2 regions of the Streptomyces sp. NPDC107654 genome follow, and region 2 is predicted to be linked to the other one. Evidence: riboswitches for the same ligand, from Rfam matches in the RefSeq annotation. Region 2 holds a riboswitch; the other holds the start of a gene.
The links. Region 2 has a riboswitch for glycine ahead of gcvP (aminomethyl-transferring glycine dehydrogenase). Riboswitches for the same ligand answer to the same signal wherever they lie in the genome.
Positions count from the first base shown of each region.

Region 1: linked by a shared signal. The riboswitch ahead of gcvT (glycine cleavage system aminomethyltransferase GcvT) and the one ahead of gcvP (aminomethyl-transferring glycine dehydrogenase) in region 2 are both predicted to bind glycine.

Region 1 covers NZ_JBVKBI010000010.1:45,744-51,318, reverse strand. The annotation lists gene ACZ7N4_RS19365 (enhanced serine sensitivity protein SseB C-terminal domain-containing protein) at 1-105, opposite strand, end outside; gene ACZ7N4_RS19360 (enhanced serine sensitivity protein SseB) at 199-990, opposite strand; gene ACZ7N4_RS19355 (AAA family ATPase) at 1,421-2,089, opposite strand; glycine riboswitch at 2,269-2,368, shown strand; glycine riboswitch at 2,369-2,482, shown strand; gene gcvT (glycine cleavage system aminomethyltransferase GcvT) at 2,525-3,643, shown strand; gene gcvH (glycine cleavage system protein GcvH) at 3,781-4,158, shown strand; gene glyA (serine hydroxymethyltransferase) at 4,173-5,453, shown strand; gene ACZ7N4_RS19335 (L-serine ammonia-lyase) at 5,517-5,575, shown strand, end outside.
Region 2 covers NZ_JBVKBI010000042.1:23,046-28,620, forward strand. The annotation lists gene gcvP (aminomethyl-transferring glycine dehydrogenase) at 1-2,427, opposite strand, end outside; glycine riboswitch at 2,603-2,697, opposite strand; gene ACZ7N4_RS38085 (PRC-barrel domain-containing protein) at 2,817-3,188, shown strand; gene ACZ7N4_RS38090 (DNA polymerase IV) at 3,110-4,525, opposite strand; gene ACZ7N4_RS38095 (MerR family transcriptional regulator) at 4,595-5,278, opposite strand; gene ACZ7N4_RS38100 (bifunctional nuclease family protein) at 5,536-5,575, opposite strand, start outside.

The DNA of each region.
Region 1 (5,575 bases), on a different contig from region 2:
GGAGGGGATGGCGAGGGCGCGGAGCAGGGCCTCGTAGGCGTCGTAGCGTCCGGGCGTGACCTGGCGCAGCGTGTGCTCGACGCTTCCGCTGTGGCTCGCGCTCACCTGTCGTGCCCTTCTCTTTTCCGTGCCCCTGCGTTCGGAGACAGCTTATGCGCCCTGCGACTCGGGGCCTTGTGTTCGTGCGCGGGGGCGCCTTCAGTGGCCGTACTCGTAGAAGGGGCGGACGTTGGTCTTCAGCCAGGTGGCCACCGGGTCGTCCGTCACGTCCATCAGGACCAGGCTGACCGGCCACCGGACCGGCACCCTGCCCAGCGCCCGGCCCAGGGCCTCCAGGGGGCGGGTGCGGAGGTCGCCCTCCCACTGGGAGAGTTCCACGCCGACGAACATCACCGGGTCGGCCGTCTCGACGGCCGCCAGGCAGCGGCGGGCGGTGAGGATCACGCCGGCCTCGGCGAACTCGGCGGAGGCGGCGGAGAGGAAGTCGACCGGGTCGTCCTGCCAGTCGGGCTCGAAGAGGCGGACCCGGCCGCCGGTGTTGGGGCCGTCGAGCGGGGTGCGGCCGGCCCTGCACAGCTCGGCCACGGCGTCGGGCGGCAGCGGGACGCCGACCACACCGCCCGGGTTGACCACGATGCCCGCCTGCGGGGGCAGGCCGCGGGCGAACTCCAGGGCGGGGGCGACGGTGTACGACATGTGGGCACCGGCCACCTGGCGCAGCTGTTCCTCGGAGCTGAACACCGGGACGTACGTCTGGCCCTCGATGTCCATCGTCGGCAGGTCCAGCGGGCCGCTGTCCGGGCCCCCGCCGTTCGGCAGCGGTATCCACAGGAAGCTGCGGCCGAGGACCTCGACGATCCGACCGCCCGCCGCGGGCACGCCGAGGGAGGCCGAGAGCACCTCCTCCAACTCGTTGCCGGGCCACCCGCCGTGCGGGTGGGGGTGCGCCTGTGCCGGGAAGTCCGCGGGAAGGTCCGCCGGGAAGTCCATCTGCCTACCGCCTGCTGGGGATCACTGCTGTGCGCGAAAAGGCTAGCGGGTGGCGGTGACAGTGCCTCACCGCGCGAGGCCGGCACCCCGCCACCGCGCGAAGCCGGCACCCGTCACGGGCTGAAGCCCGCACCCGCCCCCCTCGCAGCCGACGCCCGCCACCACGTGGGGCCGGCGCCGCCGCCGCGTGCAGCCGCCGCCGCCATAGGTGAAGTCGGCACCCGTCGCGGCTCAGAGCCCGCACCCACCCCCGCCCGAACCGGCATCCGCCTCCGACTGAAACCCGCACCCGCAGCCCTCGCAGCCGACGCCCACCGCCTCCCTCGCAGCCGGCACCCGCCACCGTTGAAGCCGGCGCCCGCCACGGCCTGAAGCCGCACCCGCGCCCCGTCCGAAACCCGGCCCCGCCCCCGCGCGAGACCGGCAGCCGTCACCGGGTGAAGCCGACCCGGCCGAGGACGTCCGCCGCGTCCCGGTCCAGCAGCACGGCCGCGCCGCAGCCGGCGGGCGGCTCGCCCCTCTCCACCGCGCGCAGCAGGCGGGCGGTGGTCCGGCGGTGGCGGCGGAAGGCGAAGCGGGACACGCCCCGGCCGCGTTCGCGCTGGCCCTCCCGGGCCGTCTCGGGGCTGACGTCGAGGACGAGCAGGTGCAGGGTGGCGCCCCGGCGGCGGGCCTCGCGGGCCAGCCAGGCGCGCACCCAGGGCTGGGTGCCGCAGTCGTGCACGACGACCCCCTCGCCGGTGCGCAGGGCGCGCCGCAGTCCGGCGTAGTGGGCGAGGCGGACCAGGGGGCGGTACAGGGCGTAGGGGAGGAAGCCGGGGACGCGGGCCTGCCAGCGGTCGCGGGCGTCCTGGGAGTCGACGCGCCGGCCGGTGACGGCGCGGTGCATCAGGGTGGACTTGCCGCTGCCGGGCAGTCCGGTGACCACCACCAGGTCGCGGGGGCCGAAGAGCAGGGCGTGCGGGCTCCGGCCGGCGCGGTCGCGCAGGTCGCGGACGACCGGTGCGGGGCGGTCCGCGCTGCGCTCGCGGGAGAGGGCGGTGGGCTGCTTCGGCACCGCGAAGCCGGCGTCGGTGGCGTAGGCCGAGGTCCTGTTCACCGTGATCGTCCTCCCCTGTGGGCTCGGTCAATCCCATGCCCGTCGTATGTAAAGGGAAGGTAATGCGCAACGGTCGGCGATTCGTGTGCGTACGGCTACGGGTTGGTCACAAGGAGCGTGCTCTGGCTGGGCGGGGTGCGGCGTGCAATGATGTGCCCGCCAACTGCATACCGGCCGCTTGAATCCGCGCGGGAGAGTCCCTGGCAGCACTGGTGCCGGGGCGCCGAAGGAGCAAGTCCCTCCCTTGAATCTCTCAGGCCCCGTTACCGCGCGGGCGAGGCACATCTGAAAAGCGGGCCGCTGCAGACAGTGGCTCCACCCAAGGTGCAAGCCGTGATCGTCCCCGTGGCGGTCGTGGCGAACCTCTCAGGTTCCGATGACAGATGGGGAGGAACGTTCCTCGCCTGTCCGCCTGCCTTGGGAGACGACCGTCCGATGAGCAGTTCTGCACTCCGTCACACCGCGCTCGATGCCGTGCATCGCTCGCTCGGTGCGACGATGACCGACTTCGCCGGCTGGGACATGCCCCTGCGCTACGGCTCCGAGCGTGACGAGCACCTCGCCGTGCGCACGAAGGCCGGTCTCTTCGACCTCTCCCACATGGGCGAGATCACCGTCACCGGCGCCGAGGCCGCCGCGTTCCTGAACTTCGCCCTGGTCGGCAACATCGCCTCCGTCGGCGTGGGCCGCGCCCGCTACACCATGATCTGCCAGGCCGACGGCGGCATCCTGGACGACCTGATCGTCTACCGGCTGGCCGAGACCGAGTACATGGTCGTCGCCAACGCCTCCAACGCCCAGGTCGTGCTGGACGCGCTCACCGAGCGCGCCGGGGGCTTCGACGCCGAGGTCCGCGACGACCGGGACGCGTACGCGCTGATCGCCGTGCAGGGTCCCCGGTCCCCCGGGATCCTGAAGTCGCTCACCGACGCCGACCTGGACGGTCTGAAGTACTACGCCGGCCTGCCCGGCACGGTCGCCGGCGTCCCGGCGCTGATCGCCCGCACCGGCTACACCGGCGAGGACGGTTTCGAGCTGTTCGTGAAGCCGGAGCACGCCGTCGAGCTGTGGCAGGCGCTGACCAAGGCCGGCGAGGGCGTCGGCCTGGCGCCGTGCGGGCTGTCCTGCCGGGACACGCTGCGCCTGGAGGCGGGCATGCCGCTGTACGGGCACGAGCTGACCCGTGAGCTGACCCCCTTCGACGCCGGGCTCGGCCGCGTGGTGAAGTTCGAGAAGGAAGGCGACTTCGTGGGCCGCGAGGCGCTCACGCGGGCCGCCGCCCGGGCCGAGGAGAACCCCCCGCGGGTGCTGGTCGGCCTGGTCGCCGAGGGCCGCCGGGTGCCGCGCGCCGGGTACGCCGTCGTCGCCGGGGGCGAGGTGATCGGCGAGGTCACCTCCGGCGCCCCCTCCCCCACCCTGGGCAAGCCGATCGCCATGGCCTACGTCGACGCGGCGCACGCCGCGCCGGGCACCGGGGGCGTCGGCGTGGACATCCGGGGCACCCACGAGGCGTACCAGGTCGTGGCGCTGCCGTTCTACAAGCGCCAGAAGTAAAGACTGGGCGCGGTCGGCCGTCTCCGGGGCCCCGCCCCGTGGCCGGCACGTGACCCTGCGCACATTCGGCCGCTCACCAGCGGTTTCCGCAGTCCCCCCGTCATCAGCACTCCCGCGTGTACAGGAGAATTCAGGCCATGAGCAACCCCCAGCAGCTGCGCTACAGCAAGGAGCACGAGTGGCTGTCGGCCGCCGAGGACGGCGTCGCGACGGTCGGCATCACGGAGCACGCGGCCAACGCGCTCGGTGACGTCGTCTTCGTCCAGCTCCCCGACGTCGGCTCCACCGTGTCCGCGGGCGAGACCTGCGGCGAGCTGGAGTCGACGAAGTCGGTGTCCGACCTGTACTCGCCGGTCACCGGTGAGATCACCGAGGTCAACGAGGACGTCGTCAGCGACCCGTCGCTGGTGAACTCCGCTCCCTTCGAGGGCGGCTGGCTGTTCAAGGTACGCGTCGCGGAGGAGCCGGCCGATCTGCTCTCCGCCGACGAGTACACCGCCTTTTCCGCCGGCTGAGGAGTCGTAGTCGTATGACTGTTCTGAACACGCCCCTGCACGAGCTGGACCCGGAGATCGCCGCCGCGGTCGACGCCGAGCTGAACCGTCAGCAGTCGACCCTGGAGATGATCGCCTCCGAGAACTTCGCGCCGCTCGCGGTGATGGAGGCGCAGGGCTCGGTCCTCACCAACAAGTACGCGGAGGGCTACCCGGGCCGCCGCTACTACGGCGGCTGCGAGCACGTCGACGTCGCCGAGCAGATCGCCATCGACCGGGTGAAGGAGCTGTTCGGCGCCGAGTACGCCAACGTGCAGCCCCACTCCGGTGCCTCCGCGAACCAGGCGGCCCTGTTCGCGCTGGCCCAGCCCGGGGACACCATCCTCGGCCTGGACCTGGCGCACGGCGGCCACCTGACCCACGGGATGCGGCTGAACTTCTCCGGCAAGCAGTTCGACGTGGTCGCCTACCACGTGGACGCCGAGACCGGCCTGGTCGACATGGCCGAGGTCGAGAGGCTCGCCAAGGAGCACCGCCCGAAGGTGATCATCGCGGGCTGGTCGGCGTACCCGCGGGAGCTGGACTTCGCCGAGTTCCGCCGGATCGCCGACGAGGCCGGCGCGTACCTGTGGGTCGACATGGCGCACTTCGCGGGCCTGGTCGCGGCCGGTCTGCACGCGAACCCGGTGGAGTACGCGGACGTCGTCACCTCGACCACCCACAAGACGCTGGGCGGCCCGCGCGGCGGCATCATCCTCGCGAAGAAGGACTTCGCGAAGAAGCTGAACTCCTCCGTCTTCCCGGGCTTCCAGGGCGGTCCCCTGGAGCACGTGATCGCGGCGAAGGCGGTCTCCTTCAAGGTCGCCGCCTCGGAGGACTTCAAGGAGCGCCAGCGTCGTACGGTGGAAGGTGCGCGCATCCTCGCCGAGCGGCTGACGGCTCCGGACGCGCGCGAGGCCGGCGTGAACGTGCTGTCCGGCGGCACCGACGTGCACCTGATCCTCGTGGACCTGCGTGCGTCGGAGCTGGACGGGCAGCAGGCCGAGGACCGTCTCCACGAGGTCGGCATCACGGTCAACCGCAACGCCGTCCCGAACGACCCGCGGCCGCCGATGGTCACCTCGGGTCTGCGCATCGGTACGCCGGCCCTGGCGACCCGCGGCTTCACGGCCGAGGACTTCGCCGAGGTCGCGGACGTGATCGCGGAGGCGCTGAAGGCGCCGTCCCCCTTCGGGGAGGCCGACGCCGAGGCCCTCAAGGCGCGCGTGAAGGCGCTCGCCGACAAGCACCCGCTGTACCCGGGTCTGAACAAGTAAGTCCCCGGTGGGGCACCCGTCCGAGGGTGCCCCGCCACCCCCCTGTTGTCTTGAGGAGTGACCGTGGCCATCTCGGTCTTCGACCTGTTCTCGATCGGCATCGGCCCGTCCAGCTCCCACAC
Region 2 (5,575 bases):
GCCGGGGCCGGTGTAGAGCACCGGGTAGTGCGGCTCCAGGCGCTTGGCGATGTAGTTCGCGGAGAGCACGGCCACCTGCGTGGCCCGCTTCAGACCCTCGCCGCCCATCAGACGGACGTACGCCCACGAGATCGGCAGGATGCCCGCGCTGCCCCAGGGAGCCGCCGAGATCGGGCCCACGCCCGTCTCCGGGCCGGCCTCCGGCTGGAGGGGGTGGTTCGGCAGGTACGGCGCCAGGTGCGAGCGGACCGCGACCGGGCCGACGCCCGGACCGCCGCCGCCGTGCGGGATGCAGAAGGTCTTGTGCAGGTTCAGGTGGGAGACGTCACCGCCGAAGTGGCCCGGCTTGGCCAGTCCGACCAGGGCGTTGAGGTTGGCGCCGTCGACGTACACCTGGCCGCCCGCCTCGTGGACCCGGGCGCAGATGTCGGCGACGTGCTCCTCGAACACCCCGTGCGTCGACGGGTAGGTGATCATCAGCACCGCCAGCTCGTCGCGGTACTGCTCGATCTTGGCGCGCAGGTCCTCGACGTCGATCTCGCCGTCATCGGCGGTCTTGACGACGACGACCTTCATGCCGGCCATCACGGCGCTGGCCGCGTTGGTGCCGTGCGCGGAGGACGGGATGAGGCAGACCGTGCGCTGCGCGTCACCGTTGGCCCGGTGGTAGCCGCGCACGGCGAGCAGACCGGCCAGCTCACCCTGCGAACCGGCGTTCGGCTGGAGCGAGACCTTGTCGTAGCCGGTGACCTCGGCGAGACGTTCCTCCAGCTCACGGATGAGCGTGAGGTAGCCCTCGGCCTGCTCGGCGGGTGCGAAGGGGTGCAGCTGCCCGAACTCGGGCCAGGTGACCGGCTCCATCTCGGTGGTCGCGTTGAGCTTCATGGTGCAGGAGCCCAGCGGGATCATGCCGCGGTCGAGCGCGTAGTCGCGGTCGGCCAGCCTGCGCAGGTAGCGCAGCATCGCGGTCTCGGAACGGTGCTCGTGGAAGACCGGGTGGGTGAGGTAGTCGTCGGTGCGCAGCAGCGCCTCGGGGAGGGTGTCCCCGGCGGTGGCGTCCAGCGCCTCGATGTCGCCCGCGACACCGAAGGCGGCGAGTACGGCCTCCAGCTGGGCCCGGTTGGTGGTCTCGTCGCAGGCTGCCGAGACGTGGTCGGCGTCCACAAGGCGCAGGTTGACGCCGTTGTCCCGGGCGGCGGCGACGACCTCGGCGGCCTTGCCGGGCACGCGCGCGGTGACGGTGTCGAAGAAGGCACCGTGGACGATCTCCACGCCCCCGGCCTTCAGGCCCTCGGCGAGGATCGTGGCGTAGCGGTGCGTACGCCGCGCGATGGTCCTCAGACCCTCCGGGCCGTGGTAGACGGCGTACATGCCGGCCATCACGGCGAGCAGCACCTGCGCGGTGCAGATGTTGCTGGTGGCCTTCTCGCGGCGGATGTGCTGCTCACGGGTCTGCAGCGCGAGCCGGTACGCCTTGTTGCCGTCGGCGTCGACGGAGACGCCGACGAGGCGGCCGGGGAGGCTGCGGGCGAACTTCTCGTGCACGGCCATGTAGCCGGCGTGCGGGCCGCCGAAGCCCATCGGCACACCGAAGCGCTGGGTGGTGCCGACGGCGATGTCCGCGCCCAGCTCGCCCGGCGAGGTCAGCAGGGTCAGCGCGAGCAGGTCGGCGGCGACGGTGACGAGGGCGCCCAGCTCGTGCGCCTGGTCGATCACCGGCTTGAGGTCGCGTACGGCACCGGAGGCGCCCGGGTACTGGATCAGCACACCGTTGATCTCGCGCTCGGCGATCTCCGCCGGGATGCCCTCGCTGAGGTCGGCGACGACGACCTCGACGCCGGTCGGCTCGGCTCGGGTCTCGATCACCGCGATGGTCTGCGGCAGCGCGTCCGCGTCGACCAGGAAAAGGCCCTTCTTGTTCCTGCCCATGCGCCGGGACAGCGCCATCGCCTCGGCGGCCGCGGTGCCCTCGTCCAGGAGGGAGGCGCCGGACGTGGGCAGGCCGGTGAGTTCGGCGACCATCGTCTGGAAGTTCAGCAGGGCCTCCAGACGGCCCTGGGAGATCTCCGGCTGGTACGGCGTGTACGCCGTGTACCAGGCGGGGTTCTCCATGACGTTGCGCAGGATGACCGGCGGCGTGAAGGTGCCGTGGTAGCCCAGGCCGATCATGGAACCGAGGACCTGGTTGCGGTCGGCGAGCGAACGCAGCTCGGCGAGCACCTCGGCCTCGGTGCGGGCGCCCGGCAGGTGCAGGGCCTCGGCGTTCTTGATCACGTCCGGGACCGCGGCGGCGGTCAGCTCGTCGAGCGAACCGTACCCGACCTGCGCGAGCATCTTGGCCCGCGCCTCCTGGTCGGGGCCGATGTGGCGCTGCTCGAACGGGATGCCCGCTTCGAGCTCGGAGAGCGGAGTGCGATGGGCGGTCATTGCGGAGGCCTCCTGGGTCTGACGCGACCTTCGAGGGGCACCCCGGTACGGATACCCCGACGGCCTCCCCCTCTGTCATCTCAACCTGAGAGCTTCACCGGGCGCCCGGGGACGCCGGCTTTCACCGTCGGTGAGGGCGGAAGCCGTCGACATCCGCCCTGCTTTCCAGAGTGACCTCGTCCGTGCGGTACGTGGGCCTGAGAGATTCCGGGGAGGAGTTGCTCCTTCGGCGCCTCCGACGTGGTCGGAGGACTCTCCCGCACGGGGTCAGCAGCCGCTGTCAGCGTACCAGCGAGGTCAACGCCGGAGGCTTCGAGTGGCCGCCTCCGTGAATGTGCTCTTTCGTTGTGCTTACGGATGAGTTGCGACCACGTGGAGGGAGAGGGACCGTGCAGACCGACATCGATCCGCGCAACCTGATCGGCCGCAAGGCGTTCGACCGCAATGGCACCAAGATCGGCACCATCGACGAGGTGTACCTGGACGACGCCACCGGTGTGCCCGAGTGGGCGGCCATACGCACCGGCCTGTTCTCCCGGGACGCCTTCGTACCCCTGGAGCCCAGCGAACTGGTCGACGGCACCCTGCACGTCCCCTTCGAGCGCGCCCTGATCAAGGACGCCCCCGACTTCGGAGTCGGCCGCCACCTCTCCCCCGAGCAGGAACTCCAGCTCTACCACCACTACGGCCTCGACGTGGCCTCACCCCCCAGGGTCCCGGACCACGACTTCGGCAAGCTGGCGGGCTCGGAGGAGGCCTGAGCCGCCACGTCGCGGACCAACGGCAGCGGATCGGCACCCTCCAGCGCCGGATCGTCCACGAAGAACGTCCGTACCCGGCCCGGCTCGGACCGGGGTGTCTCGAACCGCACGGTCACCCGTCCCAGCCCGCTCCCCTGCACCCACCCGTGCCCGAACTCCGCGTGCCGCACATCCTGCCCGGCCCGCCACTGCCGTTCGACGGTCTCCACCCGCACCGCCACCGTCTCGGCGACGGCCTCCTGCGGCGCCTCGGCGGCCCGCGAGGGCAGGGCCTGCGCGAACAGGTCCTCCTGCGTGTAGTCGGCGAGCCCGGACACCCCCACCCCGAGCAGCCGCACCCCGCCCGTGGTGTCCACGGAGTCCAGCAGCCGCGCCGCCGCCTCACGGATCACCGCGGGGTCGTCCGTAGGCCCTCGGAGCGTCTCGGAGCGGGTCAGCGTCGAGAAGTCGTACCGCCGCACCTTCAGCACGATGGTCCGCCCGGACAGCCCGGCCTCGCGCAGCCGCCGTACGCACCGGTCGGCCAGCCGCTGCACCTCCAGGCCCACCCGCAGCCGGTCGTGGATGTCCACGTCGTACGTGTCCTCCACCGACACCGACTTGGTCTCCCGCTCGGCCACCACGGGCCGCTCGTCCCGGGCCAGGGCCATGGCGTACAGCGCGTGCCCGTGCGCCTTGCCGAGCAGCCGGACCAGCTCGTCCTCGCCGGCCTCCGCCAGCTCCTCCACCGTGGTGATCCCCGCTCGGCGCAGATGGTCACCGGTGGCCGGCCCGACCCCCGGCAGGGTGCGCACCGACATCGGCGCCAGCAGCGCCCGCTCCGTGCCCGGCTCGATCAGCACCAGGCCGTCCGGCTTGGCCTGCTCGGAGGCGATCTTCGCCAGCATCTTCGAGGCGGCGAGCCCCACGGAACCGGTGAGACCCGTGACCGCCCGGATGTCCGCGCGCAGCTTCTCGCCGGCCCGCCGCGCCGACTCCTCGTCCCGGGCCGCTCCCCCGGCCTCCAGGTCCACGAACGCCTCGTCCAGGCTCAGCGGCTCCACCAGCGGTGACAGCTCCCGCAGCAGCGCCATCACCTGCTCGCTGATCGCCCGGTACAGACTGAAGCGCGGCACCAGATAGGCGGCGTTCGGCGCCAGCCGGCGGGCCTGCGCCATCGGCATCGCCGAGTGGACCCCGAACACCCGTGCCTCGTACGACGCGGTGGCCACCACACCGCGCGGTCCGAGCCCGCCCACCACGACCGCCTTCCCGCGCAGGCTCGGCTTGGACGCCTGCTCCACCGAGGCGAAGAAGGCATCCATGTCGAGATGCAGGATCGTGGGCGCGTTTCTCACATCTCCGATGCTGCACCACGGCACTGACAATGCGGTGGTGCAGAAGCGCCCGACCAGGGCGCCCCGCGGTCAGACCGCCCGGTTGCGGCGCCGCGCCAGCTCGTCCGCGGGGTTCTGCCCGACGAGGGTCTCGCCGGTGTCGATGCGCTCGCCGTGCAGCTGTGAGAGCGCGCTTTCCACGTCCCCCCACACCACGCCGACGGCGATCCCGAAGATGCCCTGTCCGCCCTGGAGCAGGGCGTGGACCTCGTCCGGCGAGGTGCACTCGTACACGGTGGCACCGTCGCTCATCAGGGTCATCCGCTCCAGGTCACGGAAACCGCGTTCCCTGAGGTGCTGGACGGCCGTGCGGATGTTCTGCAGCGACACCCCGGTGTCCAGGAACCGCTTCACGATCTTCAGGACGACGACGTCCCGGAAGCTGTACAGCCGCTGCGTTCCCGATCCGTAGGCGGGCCGCACACTGGGCTCGACCAGGCCGGTGCGGGCCCAGTAGTCGAGCTGCCGATACGTGATGCCGGCCGCCGCGCAGGCCGTGGGCCCGCGGTAACCGATCTGTTCGGACGTCATGGCCGCCACCCCTCCGCCGTTCGGCACCGCCGTCGGCAGCTGCGGAGCGTGATCGACCGCGCTGCCAGGATGGGGGTGAACCCCGCCTGAGCGCGGCCGCGGGCTCGGGGGCGGGTACGGACCGCTCTCCCCGAAACTGCGTCCGGGGGCACCCCCAGCCGTACCGTCGCCGCTGGTTCTCACGCCGACCTCCGTCCTTGACCTGCCTTCTCGACGGTAGGCAGTCACCAGGGGTGCGTCAACGATCGCCACACTCGGCACGCCGAGTGATAATCACCCTAGGAGTGGTTTCCCGTGTCCCACCGCGGGGAAAGGCTAGCCGAATGCCCTGACGGGGTCCCGGAGGACGCTCTCACTGGCCGGCGGCAATTGCCGGTGCGCGGGCCGCGCGAGGCACCCGCCCCGGCGGAAGCCCGGAGCCGACGGGGTGGGCCCCGGTCTCACTGGCTGCTGGTGCCGAAGTCCTCGGGCGAGATCTGG